DNA from 2 places in the Lactococcus sp. FSL W8-0209 genome. Region 1 is predicted to be linked to the other one. Evidence: riboswitches for the same ligand, from Rfam matches in the RefSeq annotation. Region 1 holds a riboswitch; the other holds the start of a gene.
The links. A riboswitch is a leader RNA that binds a small molecule or an ion and turns the genes downstream of it on or off. The one in region 1 is predicted to bind fluoride.

Region 1 (15,192 bases):
CTTTTGCTGCTAAAAAACTGAACTTGAAAGAATCAACAGAAATGTCAGTAACTTTTGTTGATAATGCTCGTTCACATGAGTTGAATTTGCAATATCGCGAAACTGACCGACCAACCGATGTTATCTCATTAGAATACAAACCTGATGAATCAGAATTTTTCTTTGATGAAGATATGGAATTACCAGAGGAATTGTTGGAAGAAATGGATCCATTTATTGGTGAATTGTTTATTTCAATAGACAAGGCTGCTGAACAGGCTGCTGATTATGGTCACTCGATTGAACGTGAATATGGTTGGTTAGCTGTTCATGGCTTTTTGCATATCAATGGTTATGACCACTACACACCAGAAGAAGAGTCAGAAATGTTTGGTTTGCAAGAGGAGATTTTAACTGCCTATGGACTCACAAGATAAAGATGTAAAACTTTTTAAGAAAAAGGATTTTAATAATGGTAAAAGACCTGTTCAAGAGGATAGGGCCCGTTGGAAAAATCCTAATTTACTTTCGAGTTTAGACTTTGCACTGTCTGGAATTTGGACAGCTTTTAAAGAAGAACGTAACATGCGTAAACATGCTTTGGCAGCCTTTTTAGCCATTGTTTTTGGTCTTGTTTTTCAAATTTCAGAATTTGAATGGCTCTTTTTGTTGTTGTCAATTTTTCTAGTTTTTATGGCAGAACTTTTTAATTCTGCTATCGAAAATGTGGTGGATTTAGCATCAGATTACCAATTTTATATGCGTGCTAAACGAGCCAAAGATATGGCAGCTGGGGCAGTTTTAGTTATTTCGGGATTTGCATTGATTGTTGGTCTGATTGTATTTTTACCTAAAATTTGGCATCTTTTCTTTTAGAGGATAAGCGGAAATGAATAGAAAAAATGATTTTCTAAAAATATTGAAAAAGAACTCCGAATTGATGTCCATTTTGGATGAAGTTTTTGTTTTAAATTTGCCTAATTATTATCTAGCCGCAGGAAGTGTCTTTCAAACGGTTTGGAATTATTCTGACGGAAATAATTTAATGACAGGAATTCACGATATTGATATTGTGTACTTTGATAAAGAGATTTCTGCTGACAGCTCTGCTAAAAATGATAAAAAGTTAGAAAAAGTTTTATCTGAAAAATTTCCCTATCAATTTGATATTCATAATGAAGCATACATGCATCTTTGGCATAATGGAAATAAAGTACCGTATAAAAACACAGAAAATGCGATTGAGCGTTGGATTGCTACGGTTCATGCTGTAGGCATAAGTGGTAATTCACGCAATATTGAAATTTTTGCTCCCTATGGCTTAGAAGATATTTTTACTAAAACAATTCGGCCAATTTATCATGTCGATAATAATCGAATACTTTATGAAAATCAGGTTGCTAGGTGGCAAGAAAGATTTAGTAATTTAAAGATTATTGAATGGTCAGATGAAATAAAGAATTGATAAAAAGCTGAAAGGTTTTTTTATTTGATTTAATGATTAACGGCAGAGAGAAAAGCTCCTTATTTCATGAACACCAGCTTCTTTTAGAATTTGTGATGCGTGATATAAGGTGGTACCTGTTGTATAAATGTCATCAATTAATATAACTTTTGTAGGGACTTTTAGTCCTTTTTTTAATCGAAAAGGATTTGGACTTTCCAATCGTTCTTTTCGATTAAGGCTAGATTGTTTGACCGAATTCTCTTTTTCAAGAAGTTCAATAAAATTATCTTGTTGAAGAAAAGCAGTCACTTGATTGAAACCACGTTCCTCTAATCTTTTGGGTGAAATAGGAATCGGAACCAAAGAGGATTTTGGGGGAATACTTTTAAAATAGGGTTCAAAAATTTGGTATAATCGATAATCTCCCACAAATTTATACTGGCTAAAATAATCTTTCATTGCTTGATTGTAGTGAAAAATTGCCTGATGTCTGATTTTGTATCCTCTTTTTTCCCAATTTTGACAATCAGTACAGATCTCATGGACATTTGGCTTACAGCAGCGAGGACAGTGAGCTTCAGGGATCTTTTCAAAATTTTTTTGACATTTAGAACATAAAAGATTTTGAGGACTTTTGAGTAAGAAAAGTTCACTAAATAGAAAGTTTTGAGCAATATTTCTTGAACAAAGCAAACACTTTATCATGAAAAACCTCCCAGTTGGTTCATTTTTTTGATTTCTCTAACTGCCTGACACATTGCTTTGGATTTTCCGTAATGAAAAAAACTAACTAAGCCTGTTGGACGTTCAGGACTACGACCCACACGTCCAGCCATTTGTATCAGTGCGGATTTAGTGAAGTTTGGGTGCTCACTGTTGATGACAAAAACATCAACATTTGGAAAAGTGACTCCCCGTTCAAGAATTGAAGTCGCTATTAAAATAGTAATTTCTTTATTTCTAAAAGCTTTAACAATTTCCAATCTATCTTTTGTTGTTGAAGCAACGGAAGCAATTTTTTCTTTAGGAAATTTCAATTGTAGTTGTTTTGCAAATTCTTGTCCAAATTCAATTTCAGCAGCAAAAATAAGAAGAGGAAAGCCACTATTTCTTTGCTCAATTAATTTCTTATAAAATTTATTTTTCCAAAAAAATTTAGGCACCACTAAAGGAAAATTGTGAAAACGACGCGGGAGAAACAAAGGATAGAGTTTTTGCTTTTTTATATTTTTTTCAAGTTTGTCAGTAGAAGTTGCGGTCAAATATATTAAATTTCCTTCTATTTTTCTTGCTTTTTCTGCCGCAAAATAAAGCATTTCATTATCTCTAAAGGGAAAGGCATCAACTTCATCAATAATCAACAAATCAAAAGCTTCCTTGAAACGTAAAAGCTGATGACTGGTCATTATTATTAATGGAGCTCGAAAATAGCTGTCGCCATCATGATATAAGAGTGGAATCTTACAGGAAAAATCACGTGATAATCGCTGATGAAGTTCAAGACAAACATCAATTCTTGGACTAGCTAGACCAACAACTCCACCGCTTTCTAAAATTTGCTCAATGACTTGATAAATCATTTCAGTTTTTCCAGCTCCAGTCACAGCTTGGACAATTATTTGCTGATGAGAATTAATTTCCTGACAGAGGGTATTTGAAACTGATTTTTGATTCTCTGTCAGTTTTCCAGACCAGTTTATATATGATTTCTTTGGAAAACTCTTTTGTGGCAGAAAGTACAAGAATTCATCGGAGCGGACTCGACCTAATTGAATACAACTTGGACAGTAAAATGCACCAATTGGAAGTTTGACAGAATTTTTAATATGAACAGTCCCACAACGGTTGCATTTTATTTTATTGGAAGAAATTAAAGTCATCCCCAAAATTGATTTTACTGTTGTTTCTAACAAAAAATTACTAAAAATTTTACTGACAGAAATCTTGTCAGTATTTTTTATAAGTTGTAAAATATCATTTTTTAATAATAAACGGCCAAATAACTTTTCTTGATTAGTGCTCATACTATTCTATACGAAAATGCTGTTAAAATGTAACAAAATTTGTTAAAATCATTAGCATGACTATCACTATAAAAACTGATTTTATCAATGAAGAGGAAATCAAAAAATCACGATTTATTTGCCATTTGAAAAGAATTTCATCTGAAGAAGAAGCGCGTGATTTTATTGCGAAAATCAAAAAAGAACACTGGAAAGCCAATCATAACTGCTCAGCCTATACATTAGGTGACCGTCAAGAAATTCAACGAACAAGTGATGATGGAGAGCCGTCAGGGACTTCTGGTGTTCCGATGCTTGAAATTTTAAAGAAAAAAGAAATAATCAATGTTTGTGCCGTTGTTACTCGGTATTTTGGTGGAATAAAATTAGGTGCTGGTGGTTTAATTCGTGCTTATGCGGGCAGTGTAAATCATGCCATCGAAGCTGCTGGTTTAGTTGAATTTATCAACCAACGTGAGCTTCTTTTAAATCTTGATTACAGCCTCTATGACAGCTTACAGCGCTTTTTAATTGACGAAAAAATCAAAATTTCGGATAGTGAGTTTTTGTCGGATATCAAAGTAAAATGTTTTATTGATGAAGAAAAGGTTGACGAAGTCATGAATTTACTGACAGAAACTTTTAATGGAAAAATAAGCATGAAAAAAGGGGACAGTCAACAAGTAGAAGTTGAAGTCCTGTCATAAAATATTGATTTTAAAAAGGGAGAATTCCCTTTTTATTTATATCATAACTGATAAAGGTTTCTGTTTAAGTTAAATCAGTTAAAATACTAAAAGAACAACAATCGAAAACCTATTTTCTTAAGAAAGGAGAAAAATGACAAAAAAATTAGCACAGCTTTTATTTTTCATTTATATATTAGGACTGGTTTGGCTGGTATTATTTAAACTTTCTTTTCATCCACTTGCTTTTCTTGAAATGACGAATACAAGAAGTCTTAATCTGACACCTTTAGCCATGTCCGGCGGTCGTCGCGAGGTTTTATTTAATATTCTAGCTTTTATTCCTTTTGGCATTTTATTGACTATGAATGCACCAAAAATCTCCTTTTTAAATAAACTGGCAATTTCCATTTTATTAAGTTTTTCATTTGAAAGTCTACAATATCTTCTTGCCATTGGTGCAACGGATATTACTGACCTCATCACTAACTCACTTGGAGCCTTACTTGGAATAAGTTTCTATTATTTACTCATAAAAGTCTTTTCAAAAGCAAAAGTCGACCTTATTTTGACAATTTCTTTTACGGTTTTGCTCATTCTTACGATAATCTTTATCAGGCAAAGCATAGTTCTAGGCACAGTGAGAGTGTAAAAAGTATGTTAGAATAGATGAGAAGATTATTTTAGAAGAGGAGACCTATGAAAATATTCAGAGGCTCATTTATTGTTAGTTTAATTGCCCTAATTATCGCATTTGTTTATGCCGGGTGGAATGGACTTTTTATTACGCTTATTCTTGCTGTTCTAGAAATTTCCTTATCTATGGATAACGCTATTGTGAATGCACGTATTCTCGAACGAATGAGTTCTGCATGGCAAAAAGCTTTCTTAACCTTAGGAGTTTTGATTGCGGTTCTTGGAATGCGTTTGATTTTTCCACTCTTGATTGTTGGAGTGTCAGCCCAAATTGACCCTATCGGTGCTTTAAAATTAGCTTTAGAAAAAGGAAATCCCAATACAGTAGGAACCTATGGTTATATTTTGCACCATGCTCATCCACAAATCGCAGCTTTCGGTGGAATGTTTCTATTGATGCTAGCCTTAGGATTTTTCTTTGATGAACGGGCACATACTTGGCTTAAAATACCAGAGAAAATCCTTCAAAGAATTGGAAATTTTCCGGCAGCAAATGCAATTATTTCGATTATTTTGCTTTTAATCACATCGGAATTTATTGCTAAAGATGCTCACGCTGTTTTATTTGCTGGAATTTTAGGAATCCTAACTTTCATGCTTGTTGACGGTTTTGGAGAAACGATGAGTCATAGCAAAGCTGCAAACACAACAAGTAGTGTGATTGCGACTGGTAAGGCTGGACTTGCTTTATTCTTATATTTGGAAGTAATAGATGCTTCATTTAGTTTTGATGGGGTAATAGGTGCCTTTGCAATTACAGCAGACCCGATTATTATTCTTTTAGGATTAGGTGTGATTGGAGCGATGTTTGTAAGAAGTCTTACGCTTTATCTTGTTCAAAAAGGAACATTGAATGACCTTGTATATCTTGAACACGGAGCACATTGGGCCATTCTCACGCTTGCATTTTTAATTTTAGCAAGTATTAAATGGGAGATTGGTGAGGTTGTTACAGGACTTCTAGGAGCTGTATTCATTATTCTTTCCTTTATTTCGAGTGTGATTTATAATCGAAATCATTAAAAAGATGACGCAAGTCATCTTTTTATTTTTAGAAAAAAGTTTAAAACACAATATATTGTGCTTTTTGTGATAAAATATAGATATTAAATACTATATATAGGTTTGGTTGTGATAATGAAACTTAGCATTTTACATATAAATAATACTCATCTCACCCTTGATAAGGATTTTTCTTTAATTAATAAAATTAAAGAAGAAAATAAAAAAAGAGTCATAGAAACTTTAGTTTTAGGAGATGGAAATAGCATTTTTAATAACATTGAGCACAAAAATGATGAGAAAGACCTCCTAAATAAATTTCCTTTTGATGCGACGACATTGGGAAGTCATCAATTTGATGGGGGTTCAAAAGGAATAGTGGAAAATCTAAATAAAATAAATTTTCCAATTTTAGTCGCTAATGTTAATTTTGAAGATGATAAACTTTTAAATCCTTTAGTAAAAGAAGGAAAATTTATTCCTTATCTCCTTAAAAATACAACATCAGGTAAGAAAATAGGAATATTTGGTTTGACAACAATGGATATTGTTTATCGCTCACATCCGAGTGCGGAGACTATCTTTTCTAACCCTTTTGATAAGGCAGATTTCATAGTTAAAAGATTAAAGAATCTTGGAGTTGATGTTATTATTTTATTAAGTCAACTTGGAGAAGAAATGAACCAAATGTTAGCTCAAGAATTTTTAGAAATTGATATTATTATCGATAAACCCGTAGGGACATCAGGAAAAAAAGTTGAAAAATGTGGAAATACACTCATTATTCAATCTGAAACTGATAACTATTCTCTTATAGAATCTGAAATCAATATTGATGATGAAGGCAATTTACTTTTTATTCAAGAAAATAATTATGTTTGAATATGATAGATAAAACCAGAATATTGATACCAAATAAGACAGAAGTAAGGTCATCAGTTTATTTTGCCTTGACAAAACGGGAAAATAGAGCTAGAATTTATAGGTAGCGACTCGAAGATAGTGAAAGTTCGAGAACAATAATGGCTTAACTTAAAACTGTAATGAACACAAATAAAGTAAAAAATAAAGGTGGAACCGTGCATTTGCACCCTTTGTCTCTTTTCGGATTTTTTCGAGGATTGATGAGTGTGTGAATTGCGGTTTTTTGAATTTCGGAGGAAAATAATGGCAAATAAAAAACTAGCATTTCAAGATATTATCTTGACCCTACAAGGCTTTTGGTCTAAACAAGGGGCAAACTTGATGCAAGCTTATGATAATGAAGTAGGAGCAGGAACAATGAGCCCTTACACTTTCTTGCGTTCAAACGGACCTGAACCTTGGGGAGCTGCTTATGTGCAACCTTCACGTCGTCCTGCTGATGGTCGTTATGGTGAAAACCCAAATCGGTTGTTCCAACACCACCAATTCCAAGTTGTATTAAAACCATCTCCAAAAAATATCCAAGAACTTTATCTTCAAAGTTTAGCTGAACTTGGAATTGATGCTTTAGAGCATGATATCCGCTTTGTTGAAGATAACTGGGAAAATCCTTCAATGGGATGTGCTGGTATTGGATGGGAAGTTTGGATTGATGGGCAAGAATGTACCCAATTTACTTATTTCCAACAAGTCGGAGGAATTGAAGTTGATTCCGTAACTTCAGAAATCACTTATGGTTTGGAACGTATTGCGACAGTTATTCAAGAGGTTGATTCTGTTTATGACCTTGAATGGGGGAATGGCGTAGCTTACGGTGATATTTTCAAAGAACCTGAATACGAACATTCTAAATTTGCCTTTGAAGAATCAAACCAAGAGCTTTTACTTAAACTTTTTGGAGAATTTGAACAAGAAGCGCTTGATTTATTAGATAAAGGTTTAGTTCACCCAGCTTATGATTATATTTTGAAATCTTCACATACCTTCAATTTACTTGATGCACGTGGAGCAGTTTCTGTAACTGAGCGCGCAGGTTATATGCATAGAGTTCGTACAATGGCACGTAAGGTAGCAAAAACTTTTATTGAAGAACGTGCAAAACTTGGTTTCCCGCTCTTAAAAGATGAAGCTTTACGTGAAAAATACCTTGGTAAAAAAGGAAAATATACTAAGATTGTAGAAGGAGAAGAAAAATAATGACAAATTACTTACTTGAAATTGGTTTGGAAGAAATTCCAGCACATTTGGTGACTCCTTCAATCAATCAATTAGCCGAAAGAATGGAAACTTTTCTTAAAGAAAATCGTTTAGAATTTGATAAAATTATTAAATTTTCAACTCCACGTCGTTTAGCAATTATTGTTGAAGGTTTGGCAGAAGCGTCAGAAGCGATTGATGAAGAAGTTAAAGGTCCATCTGCTAAAATTGCTAAAGATGCGCAAGGGAATTGGTCAAAAGCGATTCAAGGTTTCTCAAGAGGACAAGGAGCTACTCCAGATGATTTAATCCTTAAGGGTGATTATTATTATGCTAAAAAACATATTTACGGAGTAAAAGCAGAAGAAATTCTGTCTAAAGTTGGCGATGAAGTCATCGCAAAAATGACATTCTCAACTTATATGAAATGGGGAAATAATGATTTTCTCTTTGTTCGTCCAATTCAATGGATTGTTTCACTTCTAGAAGATAAAGTTGTTGCTTTTGATTTATTGGACGTAACAGCAAATCGTTTTTCACGGGGCCATCGTTTCTTGGCAAATGTTGAGGTTGAACTCAAAAATGCAAATGATTATGCTAGCAAAATGCCAGAAAACTTTGTTTTAGTTGATGCTGAACATCGTAAAGCAGAAATTTCAGCTCAAATTTTGGCTCTTGCGTCTGAAAATAAATGGCAAGTTACTTTGCATAAAGATTTATTAGAAGAAGTAAATAATATTGTTGAATATCCAACTGCCTTTGTTGGTTCATTTGATCCTAAATATCTTTCTGTTCCAGCAGAAGTTTTAGTGACATCAATGCGTGATAATCAACGTTATTTTGAAGTTTATAACCAAGAAGGTCAACTCGCACCAAACTTTATCTCTGTCCGTAATGGGAATGCTGAAAATATTGAAAATGTCGTGCTCGGAAATGAAAAAGTTTTGGTTGCTCGTCTTGAAGATGCAGAGTTTTTCTGGAAAGAAGACCAAAAACTTAAAATTGAAGATTTGGTCGCTAAACTTGCTAAAGTAACTTTCCATGCAAAAATTGGTTCAATTACTGAACACATGGCACGAACAAAAGAAATAGCCGCGAAATTAGCTGATATTGCTGGCTTGACTGATGAAGAAAAAAGAGACGTTGCCCGTAGTGCTGAAATTTATAAATTTGACCTTTTGACAGGAATGGTTGGAGAATTTGATGAATTACAAGGGGTAATGGGTGAAAAATATGCGCTTTTAGCTGGTGAAAATGCAAATGTTTCTGCAGCAATTCGTGAACATTATATGCCAACTTCAGCCGAGGGAGAATTGCCTGAAACAAAAGTCGGTTCTGTGCTTGCAGCAGCTGACAAAATTGATTCGGTCCTCTCTTTCTTTAATGTTGGTTTAATTCCTTCTGGTTCAAATGACCCTTATGCCCTACGTCGAGCAGTACAAGGCTTGATTCGTATTATTGAAAAAATGAATTGGCATTTCGATTTATCTTTATTTATTGACCAATTTGAAGGTGAAAATCATCTTGAAATTTTGGATTTTGTCAAAGCACGTATTCAAAAACTCTTGCTTGAAAAACTCGATCGTCATGATATTGTTGAAGCGGCAATTAATAGTTCAAGCTTTGATATTACAAACATGATGGAATCGGCTTTTGTCATTGATGGGCACAAACTTCACGAACCTTTTAAACCAGCAATTGAAAATGTTTCACGTTCAATTAATTTGGTTAAAAAAGCAAAAGATATTAAAGAAATAAATCCAACACTTTTTGAAGAAGATGCAGAAGAAGCACTTTATAATGTTGTTATTTCTCTTCAAAATCAATGGACTTATATGCCTGGTGAAGAAAAATTCAGAGCAATTGTTCATTCACTTGCACCTTCAATTGAAACTTTCTTTGAAAGTGTAATGGTAATGGCTGAAGATTTAGCAGTTCGTGATAATCGTATTGCGTTGTTGTCAGAAGTTGTTGCATTAACAAGCGTTATGGCTGATTTTTCTTTGATTAATACAAAATAAAATTGATAAATTTACTGACAGAAAGTTTATTTATGACTTTAAAAAGCTGTCAGTAAAATTTGAGTTCTGTCAGTAATTTTAACAATATTCATGAAGAAAGGAACTAAGAAATGGCAATTACAAATGAACAAGTAGAACGTATTAATGAATTAGCGCGTAAGAAGAAAGCAGAAGGATTATCAGAAGCTGAGCTTGAAGAACAAGCCCTTTTACGTCGTGCTTACCTCGATAGTGTTAAAGCAAATTTCCGCTCACAAGTTGAAACCATCAAAGTTATTGATGAAAAAACAGGAGAAGATGTTACTCCGGATAAACTTAAAGAAATTCAACGTAAGAATGGGATGCGCGACTGAGCTTTTTCTTGTAAATATTTCATAAAATGTTAAAATAAATATTAATAATGATGGGTATGGTGCACACCCGAAACCGCTTTAAGAATAAAATCTTAAAACTAATGGCGCCTACAAACAAAAGGCTATCTCCAAGTAGTCTTGTTTGTAGCGCCTTTTGTTTTGTAAAATATTATAAAGTGAGTTAAACTCACAAACAAGGAGTTTCAAAAATGAATTTTTTTAAAGTAGGAATTTCAAGAAGCGCAATTTTATATGTCTTCTTAGCTGTAATTATTGGGGGATTAATTGGTATTGTTGATGCTATATTTGGTCGAGGGCTTATCTATATTACTGAATTTAGAGATAGTCATGCCCTATATTTAATTCCATTTTTAACCTTAGCCGGTCTCTTAATCGTTTATATTTATAAGAATTTTGGTAAAGACAGCCAAAAAGGAATGGGCCTAATTTTTGAAGCGGGGAATCATGGGCGAGAAGACATTCCAAAACGTCTTGTTCCGCTGATTGTTTTCTCGACTTGGCTTTCTCATTTGTTTGGTGCCAGTGTTGGTCGTGAAGGAGTTGCAGTTCAAATCGGTGGTGTGATTGGACATGCGATTGGCAAAAAACTCTCAGCAAAAGAAGCTAAAAAAATACTTTTGATTACTGGTATGGCTGCTGGTTTTGCAGGGCTCTTTCAAACGCCAATCGCGGCAACTTTCTTTGCTATTGAAATTTTAATGTTGGGTAAAATTGAATATAGAGCTTTAATCCCAGCTTTGGTTGGTTCATATGTTGCAAGTTGGACTTCAAGCAGTTTGGGATTAGAAAAATTTTCTTTCGCAATCAATACTAACATTCATATTGACCCTTTGGTTCTATTAAAATTGGCTGTCATTGCCGTTTGTTTTGGACTTATAGGGAGATTTTTTGCGGAATCTTTAGCTTTTATGAAAGCAACCGTCGCTAAAAGAATTGTTAATCCTTATTATAGAATTATTTTGATGGGAATTGTCATCTCAATTGGTTTACTTGTTATTCATTTGGACCGTTATGCTGGTCTTGGGACAAATTTGATTTCTTTAAGTTTTAACGGTGGACATATCAATGGATATGATTGGATATTAAAATTAATCTTTACGGTTTTATCTATTTCTGCCGGATTCCAAGGCGGGGAAGTCACACCACTCTTTGCTATTGGCTCAACATTGGGTGCAGCTTTGGCTATGCTCTTTGGTTTACCTGTCGAATTTGTGGCTGCTGCGGGTTATGTTTCAATTTTTTCAGCCGCAACAAACTCTTATTTTGGCCCAATTTTTATTGCTGCGGAGGTCTTTGGCTTTGGTTCGGTTCAATATATCCTACCAATTATGACAATTGCCTACGTTTTGAATGGAAATTCATCCATTTATGCGCAAGAAGTTCTAAATTTGGAAGTTTAAACAAAAAGATGACCTCTCTGGGTCATCTTTTTTTATATAATTTTTCAGTTTTAATGTAATCAATAACGTTTTGAGGTAAGAAGTAAGTGGGTTCAATATTTTTGGCAAACATTTCCCTTAGCATTGTACTAGAAATTGGTAACAAGGGAGCATCAAGCCAAGTAACAGGATAAGGACTTTTGGAGATTGTATCCGTTCTTCTTAAGGCAATGAATGTCACAAGTTTTAGGAGTTCATCAATTTTGTACCATTTGGGAAGATATTCCACCATGTCGCTACCAATAATGAAATAATAATCGGTATCAGGATTAGCTTCAGTCAGGAGTTTGAGCGTGTCATAACTGTAAGATTTTCCACCACGTTCAATTTCAATCAACTCAAGACCGAGTCTAGGATTTTCTTTGATTGCTAATTCAAGCATTTTAACTCGATGTTTTGCAGAAATGGTTTCTTTTTCATCGACATGAGGTGGAATATTTTCAGGCATTAGTAATACTTTATCCAAATTCATTTGTTGGGCAACTTGGTCAGCCATCATTAAATGAGCATGATGAATTGGATTAAAATTTCCTCCTAATAGACCTACTTTTTTTCTGTTCCCTTTATTCATAAGGGGGCTTTCTCCTTAATTTTTGAAATTATTTAATCTACCAATATTTTGAATCAGTCAATTTATATTGTACCATAGCTCATCGCAATCTATAAGACTAAAGAAAAACTCCTCAAGGGAGTTCTTTAATTTAAGATTCGATTTGGACAATGTATCTACTGTTAATATAATGCTCGGTGTTATCCTCATCAATTACAAGGCAATTTCCGTTGCTGTAACCTTTCTTGAAATGTAAGGCAGAGACGACACTTCCGTCTATTAAGTGGATTTTTACACTATCATTTTGTTTAAGTAGTTTCTTTAGATAACTAATCATAATCCTCTCCTTTCTCCATTACTTCTATTGTAGTACAAAAAACATAAGTGGAGCAAAAAATTGACTAGTTTTATATAAAATACATGGCGAAATTTAAATTATAATATATTGTATAATTATAAAGGGTTCCCAGTACAAATTTAGGGCAAAATTTGATAAAATAAAGATTAGAATTGCGTTAAAATCGGTATGATTAGCGGAAGTGAATATGGGAGAAAAAATTATGCCACATCTATATCAAGACGACAGTCTTACATTACATACGGACTTATATCAAATCAATATGATGCAAACTTACTTTGAGCTTGGACGACATCAGCGTCAGGCGGTCTTTGAGGTTTTTTTCCGTGAGATGCCCTTTAAAAATGGTTATGCTGTTTTTGCTGGTTTAGAAAGAATGGTTGATTATTTAAAGAACCTTAAATTCTCGGAAACAGATATTGCCTATTTGCGTGAATTAGATTATCCGGAAGATTTTCTAAATTATTTAAAAGAATTGCGTTTTACAGGAACAGTTAGAGCGATGCAAGAAGGACAACTTGCTTTTGCTAATGAACCTTTAGTGCAGGTTGAAGGTTCGCTTGCGGAATGTCAGTTGGTCGAAACAGCTATTCTTAATATTATAAATTTCCAAACTTTGATTGCTACTAAAGCTGCTCGTATCAAATCTGTAATTGGGGATGACCCTTTGTTGGAATTTGGGACAAGACGCGCTCAAGAAATGGATGCAGCCATTTGGGGAACACGAGCAGCAATCATTGGTGGTGCTGATGCGACATCAAACGTTCGTGCAGCTAAAATCTTTGGTTTGAAGGCTAGTGGAACACATGCTCATGCTTTGGTTCAATCTTATGGGAATGATTATGAGGCTTTTAAAGCATACGCACAGACACATAAAGATTGTGTCTTCCTTGTTGATACTTATGATACTTTAAGAGTTGGAGTTCCTTCAGCGATTAAAGTGGCGCGTGAATTTGGCGATAAAATTAATTTCCAAGGTGTACGAATTGATTCTGGAGATATGGCCTATATCTCGAAAAAAGTTCGTCAGCAACTTGATGAAGCAGGATTTACTGATGCAAAAATCTACGCTTCAAATGATTTAGATGAAAACACAATTTTAAGTTTAAAAATGCAAAAAGCAAAAATTGACGTTTGGGGAGTTGGAACTAAATTAATTACGGCTTATGATCAGCCAGCGCTTGGTGCAGTTTATAAATTAGTATCTATGGAAGATGAAAGTGGTCAAATGCAGGATACCATTAAACTTTCAAGTAATGCTGAAAAAGTTTCTACACCAGGTAAAAAACAAGTTTGGCGAATCACAAAAAAAGCAGATGGCAAATCAGAGGGGGATTATATTACATTTTCTGATGAACGTCCAGATGTAGCAGAAGAAATTTACATGTTCCACCCACTTTATACCTACATCAATAAAAATGTGCGAGACTTCAATGCTAATCCACTTTTGAAAGATATTTTTGTGGATGGTGAATTGATATATGAATTACCAAGCTTGCAAGAAATTAAAGAATTTGCACGTGAAAACCTTGAGGAACTTTGGGATGAATATAAACGTGATTTGAATCCTCAACCTTACCCAGTAGATTTGTCACAAGAATTATGGAATCATAAAATGCGCCTAATTTCACAGGTGCGTACAACAGTATCAATGACGAGATTGGATGATGAATGATGAGAATAAGACGAATAGACCTCTGTGATGCAAGACTTTTCTGGGATGTCCAAAAGCAATTGGATACAGAAAGTAAGTTCATGATGCTTGAACCAGAGGAGCGAAGATTTGATTTTAGCCGAACAATTGGTCGAATTTCACGTTTTGATTTTTTAGTTGGTGCTGATGTTGATGGAAAATTTGTTGGATTTCTGTCAGCCAAAAGAGGAAACGCTAATCGAATTAGAAATACGGCCTATGTTGTTGTAGGAATTATTGAAGAATTTCAACACCAAGGAATTGGTTCTCAACTTTTTGAGGAATTAGAAAGATGGGCAAAAGAAAAAGCAGTAAAACGGTTAGAATTAACGGTAATGATTAATAACTATGCTGCGATTGCCCTTTTTCAAAAACATGGATTCACAATAGAAGGCGTTCGCCGTGAGGCAATGTGTGTTGATGGAAAATACATTGATGAATTCTATATGAGTAAAATTTTAGATTAAAAATAGTTAATGACAGAGCTGTCAGTAAAATATAGAAACTGTCAGTAAAAGGAAGATAAAATGACATTACAAGATGAAATTATTAAAGAACTTGGTGTGAAACCAGTCATTAATCCTAAAGAAGAAATTAGGGTGTCAGTTGATTTTTTGAAAGATTATCTAAAAAAATATCCTTTCATTAAGTCTTTTGTATTAGGGATTTCTGGTGGTCAAGATTCTAGTTTAGCAGGTCGTCTGGCTCAAATTGCTATCGAAGAAATGCGTCAAGAAACTGCTGATGAGACTTATAAATTTGTAGCAATTCGCCTGCCATATGGTGTTCAAGCTGATGAAGAAGATGCCCAACGTGCGCTTGC
Region 2 (15,192 bases), 750 kb from region 1:
AAGTCGCTGTCAAAGCGTCGATTTTGGAAAGGCATGAAGAAAAGATTTTTTTCTTTGGCAAGAGCTACCAATTCTTTAGCTTGTTCCAAGGTTTCGACTAATGGTTTATCACAGAGTACATTTTTTCCAGCTGAAAGGAGTTCCTTAGCATAGTCATAGTGAGCAAAAGCTGGAGTCACAATGACTACTAAATCAATTGAATCATCATTAATAATATCAGCGATGTCGGTGGAGAACAAAGTTCCATTTGCTTCTAATTCTGCTTGTTCAGGACGTTTTCCTAAAGTCCGGTTGACAATTCGTTTAATCACAATATTCTCACGTTCTTTCACGTAAGGAATATGATAGCGATTTGTTGATTTACCAAAACCAACATAGGCAATATTAAGCTTTTTTGTCATTCTTTTTATTCTCCATTTTGGCACGGAGGGCTTCAATTTTAGCTTGAGTGGCATTCTTTGTATTAATGCCTTTTCCGCCTACCGTTGAGTTTTTTTCGTGAAATTTTCCGACAGATTTCTGTCCTTTATTATCAAGTTGATATTTTCCCATAAGATAAATTAGGTTTCAGTAAGTAAAGTGCCTACTGAATTCAGTTCCTTTCTAAGTGGATTTGACTGATAAAAGTCAAAAAGTTACTGACAGAGCTGTCAGTAAAAATTTGACCGATTAAATTCCTTACTAAAGGAAATGAAGTTGCACTTGTAATTTAAAAATGCTGAACTTTTGGAGTAAACTTTAAATTACTTTACGTTCGTAAGGGTCAGTAGAAATTCCTTCAGAAAGAATTTTCTTAGACCATTCTTTAGCACCGAAAAGTGAGTGATTACGGTAATTTCCGCATTCTTTTTCAGCAACACCAGGGACATTATCCCAACCAAATTCGTCACTTGCAAGCTCTTCTAGAGAAGATTTAATTACTTTAGCAATTTCTTCTGAACTATGTTCACCCCACATAATCATGTGGAAACCAGTTTGACATCCAAAAGGTGAAAAGTCAATCATGCCATCAATTCTATCGCGAATTAAACTAGCCATGCTATGCTCAATAGTGTGTAAAGCGGCCATTCCAATGGCATTCGCATTAGGTTGAACAAAACGAACGTCAAAATTAGTGATAACATCGCCTTTAGGCCCAGTTTCGCTACCGATTAAGCGGACATAAGGGGCAAGTACTTTTGTGTGGTCTAATTGAAAAGATTCTACTTCAGCCATAAGATATAGGATACAAAACTCAGCTGATAAAAGTCAGCCTTATTAGTATCTCCTCCTTTATTTTAAATTCTAATTCTATTCTATCATTTTTTGAGCGAAATATTTTTTCATTTTAATTATAAAGTGGTAAAATGACTTTATAACGGTTTCAAAAGAAGCCTTATTGCTTAAAAAAGCAAGAAACATCATTGTCAAAAAGAGTGAGGAGGGGAAGTGAACATCAGAGAAGTTGAAAAGTCATCTTTCTCCATCATTGGAAAAGAAGGCTTAGGTAAAGCACAAGAAGCTGACATTTGGATTCCACCACTCTGGCAAGAAGCAACCAACGCTTTTGAGGAAATTATTCATTTGATTAAGCAGCCACTCACAATTTGGGGGGCCATGTCTGATGAGTCAGGGCAATTTAAACCATGGAATAATGGTGGACTCTATCTGGCAGGTGTTGAAGTTGAAAATTCAGCGCAAAAGCCTGAAAATTGGACTAAATGGACACTTCCAGGCTTTCGTTATTTCGTTGTTGAAACAACAACTTATGAAATGAACAAGACTTATTCAGATATGTGGAATTATTTAACTCAAAATGATTTAAAAATTGTTGGAGCAGTACAAGAACATCAATCAATTTCAGCAGAAAATCCTGAAGAGTTAGAACTATGGTTTCCAATTGAAAGAATATAAAAGTCCAAATAGTTTCATTGATGACGAGTTGTTGTATTTCAAAAATTACTAAGGAGAAAAAATCATGACATTAACAGACACTTACACACTAAACAATGGCATTAAAATTCCAAAAGTTGGCTTTGGAACTTGGCAATCTGCGAGCGGAGAAGAAGCTTATAATGCGGTAAAAACAGCACTTGAAGCAGGATATCGTCATATTGATACAGCGGCAGTTTATAAAAATGAAGAATCAGTCGGTCAAGCAATTGCTGATTCAGGAATTCCCCGTGAGGAACTTTTCGTTACAACAAAACTTTGGGGTGTAGGAACAACAGAGGACGCTGCGAAAGCCTTGGATGAATCCTTGAAAAAATTGGGACTTGATTATGTTGATTTGTACCTCATTCATTGGCCAAATCCTAAAGCATTCCGCCCTGATTTTGAAACACGTAATCTTGCAGTTTGGAAAGCCATGGAAGCAGGTGTAAAAGCTGGTAAGATCCGTGCAATTGGTGTTTCAAACTTCCACCCACGTCACCTAAAACCATTGTTGAAATTTGCTGAAATTAAACCAGCAGTTAACCAAATTATGGTCAACCCAAGTGATCAACAAGAAGAAATTGTAAGTTTTAATGTTGACAACAATATCTTGACTGAGGCTTACAGCCCACTTGGAACAGGTAAAATCTTTGAAGTTCCAGAACTTGCAGACTTGGCAAGTAAATACAACAAGAGTATTGCTCAAGTGGTATTGCGTTGGTCTCTTCACAAAGGATATTTACCACTTCCTAAATCAGTAACCCCTGCAAGAATTAAAGAAAATGCAGAAATCTTTGATTTTGATTTAAGTATTGAAGATATTGCTTTTATTGACAGCCTTCATGGAAAAGCTGGTTTGGCTAAAAACCCTGATGAAGTTGATTTCTAAAGAATAATTATGAACATATTTTACTGACAGATTGTTTACATCTCTTAAAAGACAGCAGAGAATTTGGTCAGTAATTTAAAAAAGGTCTGTCAGTAAAATTTTGCTGACAGGCTTTTTAGATTTTTGCTATAATAAAGAAAAATGATCAAATATCAAGGAGAAATGATGAAAAAAGCACTTGTTTTAGTTGATTTTCAAAATGATTTTATTGATGGAAGTTTGGGCACAAAAGAGGCACAAGCCATTATCCCAAATGTCATTGAAAAACTCTCTCAATATTCTAAAGAAAATCGTCTAGCAACCCAAGACACCCATTTTGAAGATTATTTAACGACACAAGAAGGCAAAAATCTGCCAGTTATTCATTGTCAAAATGGTACTTTTGGTTGGGAAATTCGTAAAGAAGCTCAAGTTGGCTTTGCTAAAATTTTTGAAAAAACAACTTTTGGTTCCAGAACATTGGCAGAATTTATTCGAGATGAAAATTATGATGAAGTTGAACTTGTCGGAATTTGTACGGATATTTGTGTTGTTTCCAATGCCTTGTTAATCAAAGCCTATGCGCCAGAAGTAAAAATAAGTGTTGATGTTTCTTGCTGTGCTGGAGTTTCACCTGAAAAACATTTGGCAGCACTTGAAACAATGCGTTCTTGTCAAATAGAAATCACGAATGCCTAATTTTGGTAAAAAGTTACTGACAGGTCTGTCAGTAACTTCAACTTGACAAAATCCTTATGATAATTGATAATGGAGTGAGAAATAAGAAAAATTTTGAAGGTGAGTGCGAGGTATAAATTTGGATTATCATCAATTATTTTCCCGCTTGAACGAAAAACTTTCAGAAGAAAATTTGCAACTTCACTTACATTGTGTTGGTGGTTTCGTCCTTGAATACTATGGAATGAAGGCAACAGAGGATATAGATGCCTTTTATGAAAGTACCGAAAAAGTTGAAAAAATCATTCAAGAAATTGGTGAAGAATTTCATGTCGGAACCTCTAATGAACCTTGGTTGAGTCAAGCAGTCGGCGAAGTCATGTCTCATTCAAAAACAGATGAAACAATTATTTTTGTGGAAAGTCATTTGACTGTTGGTCTGTCATCACTCGAATCTATTCTTATCGATAAAATACAGGCTGGCCGAACCAAAGATGTTCCAGACATCGCAAAAATAATGAAAAAATTAAAAATTGAAAGCCCAGATCCTCTCTTAGAACGATTTAAACATACAGATGGTTCAGCAGACCCAGCGGTCATTTTAGAGGCTTTTAGTTTAGCTTACGGCGAAGAAGCCTTAAAAAATTATTTACGAAAAAATCCAAAAATACTGAGGTTATTGCAATGACGTGGATTGAATATCTCCTGAATGCTGCTCAAAAGTCTAAATGGAATTTAGAACTTTGGGTCCGTTATTTAAATAAAGTGATTCAACGGGACAAAATTTTACTTTCAAAAACAGATATTGATTATTTAATGAGTTCTGAAGAATTAACTTCTTTTCAACGCGTTTTTCTTGAACTCGCGCTTGAAAAAGAAACAACACCTTGGGAAATGACTGTTGGCATGTCTGAACCGACTCAATCGATTCATCTTCAGTCTGTTTTAAAAGAATTAAAAAAAGAATGAATTAACTTTCATTCTTTTTATATTTTATAAATTACAATTTATTTAATACGAAGATATTGACCAATTAAAATGGTATCACTTGATAAATGATTCCAAGCCTTAATTGAAGCAATTGGGCTACCAGATTTTTGTGAAAGTCCCCAAAGCGTATCTCCTTTAACAACCTTATGGATAGAGGTATTTGAAGCTGCAGAAGAGTTAGAAGTTGAACTCGTAGAGGCTGAGCTTGAACCTGTTGAAGAACTTGAAGAACCGGCAGATTGTGAAACAATCAAGTTTTGTCCAATGAAAATTGTATCAGAATTCAAATGATTCCAACTCTTGAGTTGAGCAATCGTCGTTTTATATTTGACAGAGAGTCCCCAAAGCGTATCACCAGATTTAACCTTAATCGTCGTCTGTGAAGCTGGTTTGGCAGGAGTGACCGAAGTAGTAGGCGTTGTAGTTCCGGCAGAATTTCCTGAAGAAGTTGAACTATTTGTATTAGACGAAGAACTTGAAGTTGTCAATACAAGCTTTTGCCCAATATAGATGACTGTACTTTTAAGATTGTTTGCGCTTTGAATTTGAGCAACACTAATTCCATATTTTTGCGAAATTCCCCAAAGTGTATCGCCAGATTTAACTGTATAAGTGGTTGAGCTTGTATTTGAATTATTATTGGTATTTGTAGCTGTTGAACCACCGGAATTAGAAGTACCAGCAGAAGAAGCACCGTCAAAACGAGTCAAATTATATTGAGAAATAATTCGATTCAGTGAAGCACCATAATTAGGGTCAGTTGCATATTTTCCTGTTAAAGCTGCGGTTGCAGCTTGATAAGTTGCCGCGTTTGCTCGCCAAGCTTTAGCATAATAAGGACCATTTCCAAAGTTTGTAGTTTTTAAAACATAAGCATTATCTTGGAAACTTTGATTAAAGGAAGGATAAACCCTAAATGGCATATCTTTTGTGACCCATTTACCATTGAGATATTCTTGAGTTTTAAAAACAACGCTTTTTCCTTGATAAGTTCCTTGAATACCGAATAAATTATAATAGGGGGCACGAGAAAGTTGGCTTGAACCCCAGTTACTTTCCAAAATAGCTTGAGCAATCATAACTGAAGGATAAAGACCATTACTATCGGCAACTGGTTTTGCTGATGCAGCAATACTTTCAATAAAAGCTTCTGTCGAATTGGTTGCAGCCTGAACCATTGGGCTTGTTTGTTGGAGCAAAAGCTCGTGAGTGGTCGTCAAAGTTCCTGCAATGAGAACAGCGCCAGCAAATTTGGTCGCTGGTTTATAAAAAGCCAGTGGTTTTTTGGCTTTCTTTTTTAAATGTCTATTTTTAACTTTAATACGAGAAACTGGCATAAATAATTCCTTTCCTGAAAATACAGAATAAAATAAGTACTACCCTATTTTACCACGGTTAATGGAAGAAAAAGATGACAATTATGTGGCGGTTTGTAAACGTTTTTTATTTAATGTTTTATATTGGCTAGAAAATGTGAGAATTTAGATAAAAAATCTGATTTAAGACGCAATGATTACATTTTAAATACAAAGAGATTATATTTTGCTTTGCGAAATTGAGAAAAGGGAATGAAAACAAGCAACACAAGATATTGTGTGTGTTTACATAATTTAGCCTATATATTGTGTCATTTCCGAGAATTTGATAAAATAGATGATGTAATTGAAGAGGATGGTTAATATGAAAAGTGAAGTAAAATATCAAGATGTAACACTAGAAGAAATTAATGTGATAAAGCGCGACGGACGCTCAGTGAAATTTAACAGTGAGAAAATTTTTGATGCTTTGACTAAAGCGGCTAAAAAAGTCGAACTGACAGATATGTCGGTTCTTTCAGAACTTACTGACAGAGTAGTCAGTGAAATCTTTACTCGTTTTTCTGAAAATGTCAAAATTTATGAAATTCAATCGATTGTTGAGCAAGAACTCCTTGAGTCTGGTGAAACTCAATTGGCTGAAGAATATATCTCTTATCGTGCTAACCGTGATTTGGCCCGTACCAAAGCAACGGATATCAATTTCACGATTGAAAAATTAATTAATCGCGACCAAACTGTCGTTAATGAAAATGCCAATAAAGATTCTAACGTTTTCAATACTCAACGTGATTTGACAGCTGGTGCGGTTTCCAAAGCAATTGGTTTGAAACTTCTTCCGCCACATGTGGCAAACGCTCACCAAAAGGGTGATATTCATTATCATGACCTTGATTATAGTCCATTTACTACAATGGCTAACTGTTGTTTGATTGACTTTAAAAATATGTTTGAAAATGGTTTTAAACTTGGAAATGCGCAAGTAGATTCGCCAAAATCAATTCAAACAGCAACTGCGCAAGCCAGTCAAATCATCGCTAATGTGGCTAGTTCACAATATGGTGGTTGTTCATTTGACCGTGCCGATGAAGTATTGGCGCCTTACGCGAAATTAAATTATAAAAAACATTTAAAAGATGCACAAAAATGGATTGATGGTGCTGAAAAACAAGAAGCTTATGCTCGTGAAAAAACAGCCAAAGATATCTATGATGCAATGCAATCTTTAGAATATGAAATTAATACTTTGTTTACTTCAAATGGTCAAACGCCTTTTGTAACAGTTGGTTTTGGTCTTGGAGACGATTGGTATGCGCGTGAAATTCAAAAAGCAATTTTGAATGTCCGGATTGGTGGTTTAGGTTCAGAACACCGTACTGCCATTTTCCCTAAATTAATTTTCACACTCAAACGTGGACTTAACCTCGAAGTAGGGACACCAAACTATGACATCAAAGAACTTGCACTTGAATGTTCAACAAAACGGATGTACCCTGATATTTTGAGCTATGATAAAATTGTTGAATTAACAGGTTCATTTAAAGCTTCAATGGGTTGTCGTTCATTCTTGCAAGGCTGGAAAGATGAAAATGGGAATGACGTGACTGCTGGACGTAATAATCTTGGAGTTGTTACAGTTAACCTTCCACGTATTGCTCTTGAAGCCGCTGGAAATAAAGAAAAATTCTGGGAAATCTTCAATGAAAGAATTGAAATTGCTCATGATGCCCTTGCTTTTCGTGTTGAACGTGCTAAAGAAGCACAACCTAAAAATGCACCTATTCTCTTTATGAATGGTGCATTGGGACGCCTTGATGCCGAAGGTTCAGTTGATGAATTGTACAATAAAGAACGTGCAACTGTAAGTTTAGGTTACATTGGACTTTATGAAGTGGCGACTACTTTTTATGGCCCAACTTGGGAAAATAATCCTGAAGCTAAAGCTTTTACAATTGAAATTGTGAAACGAATGCATGAAGATTGTGAAGATTGGTCTAAAGCCTCTGGTTATCATTATTCTGTTTACTCAACACCGTCAGAAAGTTTAACTGACCGTTTCTGCCGAATGGATAAAGAAAAATTCGGTTCAGTTGCAGATATTACTGACAAAGATTACTATACTAATTCTTTCCACTATGATGTGCGTAAAAATCCAACTCCATTTGAAAAATTAGAGTTTGAAAAAGACTATCCTGTTTATGCCAATGGTGGATTCATTCATTACTGTGAATATCCTGTTCTTCAACAAAATCCGAAAGCTCTTGAAGCAGTCTGGGACTTTGCCTACGATCGTATTGGATATCTTGGAACAAATGCACCAATTGACCACTGCTATGCTTGTGGCTTTGAAGGAGATTTTGCGGCAACGGAACGTGGATTTAAATGTCCACAATGTGGCAATGATGATCCTAAAACCTGTGACGTTGTCAAAAGAACTTGTGGATATCTTGGAAATCCGCAAGCACGTCCAATGGTTCATGGTCGTCACAAAGAAATTTCATCACGTGTAAAACATATGAATGGTTCTGTCGGAGCTTTGAACGATGGAAATTTGATTGATTCAGTCGAAGTTGACGAAGCGAAATCAAAATATTTTGCGGAGAAATAAGTATGAACAATCCAAAACCAGGAGAATGGAGAGCTGATGAACTCTCACAAAATTATATTGCAGATTATAAACCCTTCAATTTCGTTGATGGCGAAGGGGTGCGCTGCTCACTCTATGTGAGCGGCTGTATGTTTCATTGCGAGGGCTGCTATAATCAAGCCACTTGGTCATTTCGTTATGGAACGCCCTATACCAAAGAGCTTGAAGATAAAATTATGGCTGACCTTGCTCAGCCTTATGTCCAAGGTCTGACGCTTCTTGGTGGGGAACCTTTCTTGAATACGACATTTTTGATTCCTTTGCTCAAACGGATTCGTCGTGAGTTACCGGATAAAGATATTTGGTCATGGACAGGTTATACATGGGAAGAGATGCTACTTGAAACAGATGACAAATTAGAAATGCTTGATTTGTTAGATATTTTAGTTGACGGTCGTTTTGAATTATCAAAGAAAAACTTAATGCTCCAATTCCGTGGGTCATCAAATCAGCGGATTATCGATGTACCAAAATCTCGAAAACAAGGACAAGTTGTCATTTGGGAAAAACTCAATGATGGTGAAAAAACTTTTGAACAAATTCATAAAGAAAAATTAATTTAAAAGTTACTGATGGACATTTGAGTATATCCGTAAGCGCTAAAGTGCCAACGGCTATCTTCTGACAGAAATTCTGTCACTAAAAATAAGCACTGACAAATGCGTCAGCGCTTATTTTTTAAATAATTTTGTAAAATCTGGTTCGTCGTCAGTAATTTTGAAATCTTTTAGCGCCGATTTTAGAGGGAGATGTTTCTTTTTTCCTTTTAAATAATTTTGACTTTCTTTGCTTTGGGCACTTTCGGCTAAAGAATTTTGCTTTTGTAGAACTCTATTTTCAATTTTTCTTTTGCTTTTCTTATTTTGGTCGGTGCTTTCAAAAGATTCATCTGGAAAAGTTTGAGAAAGCTGCTTGATAATGGTTTCTAAACCGAAATTACTACTAATCCAAAAGGGTGTATCGGTTGCTTTACAAGCTTCTTTAGCAAATTGAACTGAATGATGAGCCACATTTCGGTTTCTCATAACGACGAAATCAGCTTTGGCAACAAGTTGGTCAATCTCAAATCGATTAGGTTTTTTCTTATCAAAACCAAGAAAAGAAACGCCAACTTTTGCCAAGCCCTCTCTAAAATCATGCCAATATTTAACTTCACATAGAACAAGTAGTGTTTTCATGTCATTCCTTACTGATGCTCTGTCTTTACTGACAGGAGCGAATTATAGTGATTATAACACAATTTTGCTTAATGATAAATGTATTTTTTAAAATATAAGTTTCAAAAATTTGACCTCATAAAAATAAAGTGGTAAATTAATAGTAGATGGGTATGGTGCACACCCGAAACCGTTTCAAGAAATAGCTTGAATCTAATGGCGCCTACAAAGCAAAGCCTTTTTTTGCCTTGTAGTCTGCCATTTTTTCTTTGACTTACAAGGCAATAAAGGCAAAGAAAAGGAGATTTATTATGACAGTCACAATCGAAAACATCCACGCAAGAGAAATTTTTGATTCTAGAGGAAATCCAACCGTTGAGGTAGATGTTAGATTAACAGATGGAACATTAGGACGCGCAGCAGTACCCTCAGGAGCATCAACCGGAGACCGCGAAGCAGTTGAATTAAGAGATGGTGGAGACCGCCTTCAAGGAAAAGGCGTTTCTAAAGCCGTCGCAAATGTCAATGGCGAAATTTATGAAGCCTTGAAAGGACAATCACCATTTAATCAAGCAAAATTAGATCATCTGATGATTGAACTTGACGGGACAAAAAATAAATCTCGTTTAGGGGCTAATGCAATTTTAGGGGTTTCAATGGCCATTTCTCGTGCGGCAGCGAATAGTGAAAAAATTCCACTCTATCGCTATCTTGGTGGAGTTGATTTGGAACTTCCACAACCATTTTTCAATGTCATTAATGGTGGAGTACATGCCGATTCAGGAATTGACGTTCAAGAATTTTTGATTACACCAGTCAAACGGGACAGCTTTCGCGATGGTTTAGAAAAAATTGCAAATATCTACCATACTCTGAAGAAAATTTTAGCTGACAAAGGGCTAGAAACAGCCGTAGGCGATGAAGGTGGCTTTGCCCCTAAACTTGGTTCTACTGAAAATGCAATTGCTACACTTTATCAAGCAATTGAAAGTGCAGGATATGTTCCTGGTGAAGAAATTGCGATTGCCATTGACCCAGCTTCAAGTGAATTTTATGATGATAAAGAAAAAGTTTATCGTTTTGAAGGGCAAAAATTGACTTCTAAAGAACTATTGACTTACTATGAAAATTTAGTTGAAAAATATCCAGCACTTATTTCCATTGAAGATGGATTTTCTGAACATGACTGGGATGGCTTTGCAGCTCAAACGAAAGCTCAAGGTCAAAAAATTCAATTAGTAGGTGATGATATTTTTGTGACAAATCCTGAAATTTTCAAAGAAGGAATTAAAAAAGGTGTAGCAAATGCTATTTTGATTAAACTTAATCAAATCGGAACAGTAACTGAAGCGATTGAAGCCATTAGTTTAGCGAGAAAAGCAGGCTATAAGACAATGATTTCTCATCGTTCAGGTGAAACAGTTGATAGCTACATTGCCGATTTTGCGGTAGCCATGCATGCTGGCCAAATAAAAACAGGTTCAATGGCTCGAAGTGAACGGGTTGAAAAATATAATCAATTCTTGCGAATTGAAGAAGAATTAGGAAAAGATGTAGCTCTTGCTAGTTTTCCAGAATAGATAAAAATAAAAAAACATTAATTTTTATAATTAATGTTTTTTTATTTTTAAGAATGTGAATTTATAAAGGAGAAGAGGGGATTCGAACCCCCGATACGCTTGTGACGTATACACACTTTCCAGGCGTGCTCCTTCGGCCACTCGGACACTTCTCCGATTACTTTAATATTATAACAAAATCCCTTCTCGTTTAGCAATGACTTTTGAATGTTTTGTTTTGGCGATAAAGAATGTCATTTTTAGTAGAAATATAAAACTAAATGCTTAAAAGTGTCTAAAATTTGGTATAATAAGGGCTATGAATAAAATTCTCGAAGTAGAAAATTTAGTTTTTAAATATGAAAAAGAAAGCGATGTAAATCAGCTTAATGGTGTTTCCTTTTCGATTACAAAAGGGGAATGGGTTTCGATTATTGGCCAAAATGGTTCTGGTAAATCGACGACTGCTCGACTGATTGATGGTCTTTTTGAAGAATTTGAAGGAAAAGTCAAAATTGATGGAGAACTTTTGACTGCTGAAAATGTCTGGAATCTTCGTCGAAAGATTGGGATGGTTTTTCAAAATCCGGATAACCAATTTGTTGGGGCAACGGTTGAAGATGATGTCGCTTTTGGTATGGAAAATCAAGGAATTCCACGGGAAGAGATGATTAAACGAGTTGACGAAGCTTTGCTTGCTGTCAATATGCTTGATTTCAAAACCCGCGAACCCGCGAGACTTTCTGGTGGACAAAAGCAAAGGGTAGCTGTGGCCGGAATTATTGCTTTGCGACCTGAAATCATTATTCTTGATGAATCAACCTCAATGCTTGATCCGACCGGGCGTCAAGAGATTATGCGCGTGATTCATGAAATTAAAGAGAAATATCAACTGACCGTTTTATCTATTACTCATGACCTTGATGAAGCAGCAAGCTCTGACCGAATTTTAGTGATGAAAGCAGGAGAAATAATTAAGGAAGCGGCACCGTCTGAACTCTTTGCAACGAGTGAGGATATGGTTGAAATTGGACTAGATGTTCCCTTCTCTTCAAATTTAATGAAAGACCTGCGAAAAAATGGCTTTGATTTACCAGAAAAGTATCTGTCAGAAGACGAATTGGTAGAGCTTTTGGCTGATAAGTTGCGCTAAATTTACTGACAGAATTTCTGTCAGTTACACGCGATTAACGTGAGTGTGAAATTGGCGGATAAATGAAGTTTCCGTCAGTTCAAGGCGATTAATGAGAGTCCTTGAATCGGTGACTTAATAAAATTCTAGTATGCTAGAATTTCTGTCATTAAAATGGATATTATTGGATTTGAGAAAAAAGAAAAATGATTAAATTTGAAAAAGTAAATTATACTTATCAGCCCAACAGTCCCTTTGCCAGTCGTGCCCTTTTTGACATTGATTTAGAAGTCAAAAAAGGAAGTTACACGGCTTTGATTGGGCATACTGGTTCTGGTAAATCGACACTTTTGCAACATCTGAATGGATTGTTGCAGCCTACACAAGGGACGGTTAGAGTAGGTGATATTGTTGTCACTTCAACAAGTAAACAAAAAGAGATTAAACCTGTCCGCAAAAAAGTAGGTGTAGTCTTTCAATTTCCTGAAAGCCAACTTTTTGAAGAAACGGTTTTAAAAGATGTCGCTTTTGGACCACAAAACTTTGGAATTTCAAAAGAAGAAGCTGAGAAAATTGCTGCTGAGAAACTGGAAATGGTCGGTCTTTCAAAAGAATTTTGGGAAAAATCTCCTTTTGAACTTTCAGGAGGACAAATGCGTCGTGTGGCCATTGCTGGGATTCTCGCGATGGAACCAGAAGTTTTGGTACTTGATGAACCAACAGCGGGCCTTGACCCAAAAGCTAGAATTGAGATGATGAAACTTTTTGAGAGTATTCATCAGACGGGTCAAACCGTTGTTTTAGTCACTCATTTAATGGATGACGTGGCCGATTATGCTGACTATGTTTATCTTCTTGAAAAAGGACATATTATCAGCTGTGGTACTCCGTCAGATGTTTTTCAAGAAGTTGATTTTTTGAAAGCACATGAATTGGGAGTGCCAAAAGCGACTCATTTTGCTGACCAACTTCAAAAAACAGGAGCCTATACTTTTGAAAAATTGCCAATCACACGAGCTGAACTTGTTAATTTACTGACAAGTCTGTCAGTAAAATCAGGAGGTGAAAACTGATGCAAAATATGCTGATGGGACGTTATATTCCAGGTGATAGTATCATTCACCGCATGGACCCGCGTTCAAAACTTTTGGTGATGATTGCTTTTGTTGTCATTATCTTTTTGGCTCACGATTGGTTAGGTTATCTTCTTTTAGTGCTTTACACTTTAGCGGGTGTTTTATTATCCAAAATTTCAGTTTCCTATTTTTTAAAAGGCCTACGGCCAATGATTGGTTTAATTCTGTTCACAGTTATTTTCCAAATGCTTTTTACTAATGGTCAGCATGTCATTTTTAGTCTATGGTTTATCAAAATTTCAACAGAATCTTTGATTAATGCTGTTTATATTTTCTTTCGTTTTGTCTTGATTATTTTTATGTCAACAATTTTGACGCTGACCACGCCACCATTGACCTTGGCTGATGGAATCGAAAAAGGCTTAGGACCTTTGAAAAAAATCAAAGTCCCTGTTCACGAATTAGGTTTGATGTTATCTATTTCTTTACGCTTTATTCCAACATTAATGGATGACACAACAATGATTATGAATGCTCAAAAAGCCAGAGGAATGGATTTTGGTGAAGGAAATTTACTGAAAAAAATTAAATCAGTCATTCCAATTTTAATTCCATTATTTGTCAGTTCTTTCCGCCGTGCGGATGACTTAGCAGTCGCAATGGAAAGCAGAGGCTATCAAGGGGGAGATGGACGTACAAAATACCGTCAACTCAAATGGAAAATGCGAGATAGCTTGCTCGTTGTATCTATTATCATAATGACAATTTTACTTATTTTATGGTCAAAAGTTTCCTAAATAAATGCTCAAGAGGAGAAAAAATGATTACTTTAAACGTAAATAGCTTGGAAAATGCAGAAATTTTTTGGAAAGAATTAGGTTTGGAAGATGAAGTAGCACTTAATGAAACCTATGACCCAAATCCTGAAACTTTAGCAATTTCAGTAGAAACAATTGATGAAATTCATGATAAAATCATTGAACTTGGACTTCCTGTAAGTCCAATTACGCCAGCTGTTGATGGAAGATTCATGTTTTCTTTTATTGCTCCTGAGGACAATACCTTTATTGTTATTGGTGAATGGGTCGAAAGACCTTACACTGGAGAAATGCGCACTGAATTTTTTGAAAATTTAAAAGGACTAATTCCACTTGCGCCAGAACGTCTGTCAGAGCTGACAGAAGGCCAATTTGTACTTTTTGGACGTGTCACTTGTCCTTGGACCAGAAGATTTGTTAAGGCTCTTCCTGACTATGCTGACAAAATGATTTATTACGTTGACACAGAAAATACAGACCTCAATCCAGAATTACAAGCGATTCGTAAAGCTCACGAAGTAGAAACCGTTCCAACACTTATGAAGAGAAGTGCTGACGGAACTTTTATCAAATTTGATAAAAAGAAAGAAAGTCTTTCTGAGTTTATAAAATAAATGCTGACAGTTCTGTCAGTAAAAAAACAGTTTCGGCTGTTTTTTCTTTAAGCAGAATTGAAAATTTTCCAAATATTTGATAATTTGCTATAATATAGAACAATAATATTGTAGGTAAAATGATTCTGTCAGTAAATTTTTACTGACAGAATCATAAAAAGGCCTATAAAGTGTCATCAATAACTGAATGGCCCTAGAATGGAGTAAAAATGGAAGCACAAAAACTATCAGCACAAGAAATAATTCAATTTATCGGGAACTCTGAGAAAAAAACACGTGTCAAGGTAACCTTGTCAGGAATGCCTAGTTTTAAAGCAGCTGGTTTTCTTGCTGAAAATGGGCGTCCAAATTTTAAGGCACTAGCCAATAAAGGAATCCAAGTTCTGGGAGATTTTCACACACATTACAGCTTAAAAATTATCA

Region 2: it holds a riboswitch for fluoride, as region 1 does, so the genes downstream of both, eno (phosphopyruvate hydratase) here and MKX45_RS06555 (voltage-gated chloride channel family protein) in region 1, are expected to answer to the same signal.

What each region holds. Positions count from the first base shown of each region.
Region 1 covers NZ_JBBOVN010000001.1:1,300,525-1,315,716, forward strand. Annotated here, with positions in the region: gene ybeY (rRNA maturation RNase YbeY) at 1-416, shown strand, start outside; gene MKX45_RS06500 (diacylglycerol kinase family protein) at 400-855, shown strand; gene MKX45_RS06505 (nucleotidyltransferase family protein) at 869-1,444, shown strand; gene MKX45_RS06510 (ComF family protein) at 1,481-2,131, opposite strand; gene MKX45_RS06515 (DEAD/DEAH box helicase) at 2,128-3,450, opposite strand; gene MKX45_RS06520 (YigZ family protein) at 3,507-4,136, shown strand; gene MKX45_RS06525 (VanZ family protein) at 4,270-4,767, shown strand; gene MKX45_RS06530 (DUF475 domain-containing protein) at 4,815-5,834, shown strand; gene MKX45_RS06535 (bifunctional metallophosphatase/5'-nucleotidase) at 5,949-6,695, shown strand; gene glyQ (glycine--tRNA ligase subunit alpha) at 6,981-7,934, shown strand; gene glyS (glycine--tRNA ligase subunit beta) at 7,934-9,955, shown strand; gene MKX45_RS06550 (DUF896 domain-containing protein) at 10,066-10,308, shown strand; fluoride riboswitch at 10,352-10,426, shown strand; gene MKX45_RS06555 (voltage-gated chloride channel family protein) at 10,518-11,729, shown strand; gene MKX45_RS06560 (nicotinate-nucleotide adenylyltransferase) at 11,752-12,339, opposite strand; gene MKX45_RS06565 (nicotinate phosphoribosyltransferase) at 12,879-14,351, shown strand; gene MKX45_RS06570 (GNAT family N-acetyltransferase) at 14,348-14,836, shown strand; gene nadE (ammonia-dependent NAD(+) synthetase) at 14,897-15,192, shown strand, end outside.
Region 2 covers NZ_JBBOVN010000001.1:552,110-567,301, forward strand. Annotated here, with positions in the region: gene MKX45_RS02820 (Gfo/Idh/MocA family oxidoreductase) at 1-401, opposite strand, end outside; gene MKX45_RS02825 (hypothetical protein) at 385-552, opposite strand; gene MKX45_RS02830 (S-ribosylhomocysteine lyase) at 739-1,215, opposite strand; gene MKX45_RS02835 (GyrI-like domain-containing protein) at 1,429-1,893, shown strand; gene MKX45_RS02840 (aldo/keto reductase) at 1,958-2,803, shown strand; gene MKX45_RS02845 (cysteine hydrolase family protein) at 2,969-3,481, shown strand; gene MKX45_RS02850 (DUF6036 family nucleotidyltransferase) at 3,600-4,148, shown strand; gene MKX45_RS02855 (hypothetical protein) at 4,145-4,429, shown strand; gene MKX45_RS02860 (LysM peptidoglycan-binding domain-containing protein) at 4,468-5,787, opposite strand; gene nrdD (anaerobic ribonucleoside-triphosphate reductase) at 6,131-8,374, shown strand; gene nrdG (anaerobic ribonucleoside-triphosphate reductase activating protein) at 8,371-8,976, shown strand; gene MKX45_RS02875 (DUF2325 domain-containing protein) at 9,085-9,591, opposite strand; fluoride riboswitch at 9,731-9,803, shown strand; gene eno (phosphopyruvate hydratase) at 9,882-11,150, shown strand; tRNA gene MKX45_RS02885 (tRNA-Ser) at 11,218-11,305, opposite strand; gene MKX45_RS02890 (energy-coupling factor ABC transporter ATP-binding protein) at 11,449-12,282, shown strand; gene MKX45_RS02895 (energy-coupling factor ABC transporter ATP-binding protein) at 12,468-13,334, shown strand; gene MKX45_RS02900 (energy-coupling factor transporter transmembrane component T family protein) at 13,334-14,134, shown strand; gene MKX45_RS02905 (thiol-disulfide isomerase) at 14,158-14,769, shown strand; gene dapD (2,3,4,5-tetrahydropyridine-2,6-dicarboxylate N-acetyltransferase) at 14,979-15,192, shown strand, end outside.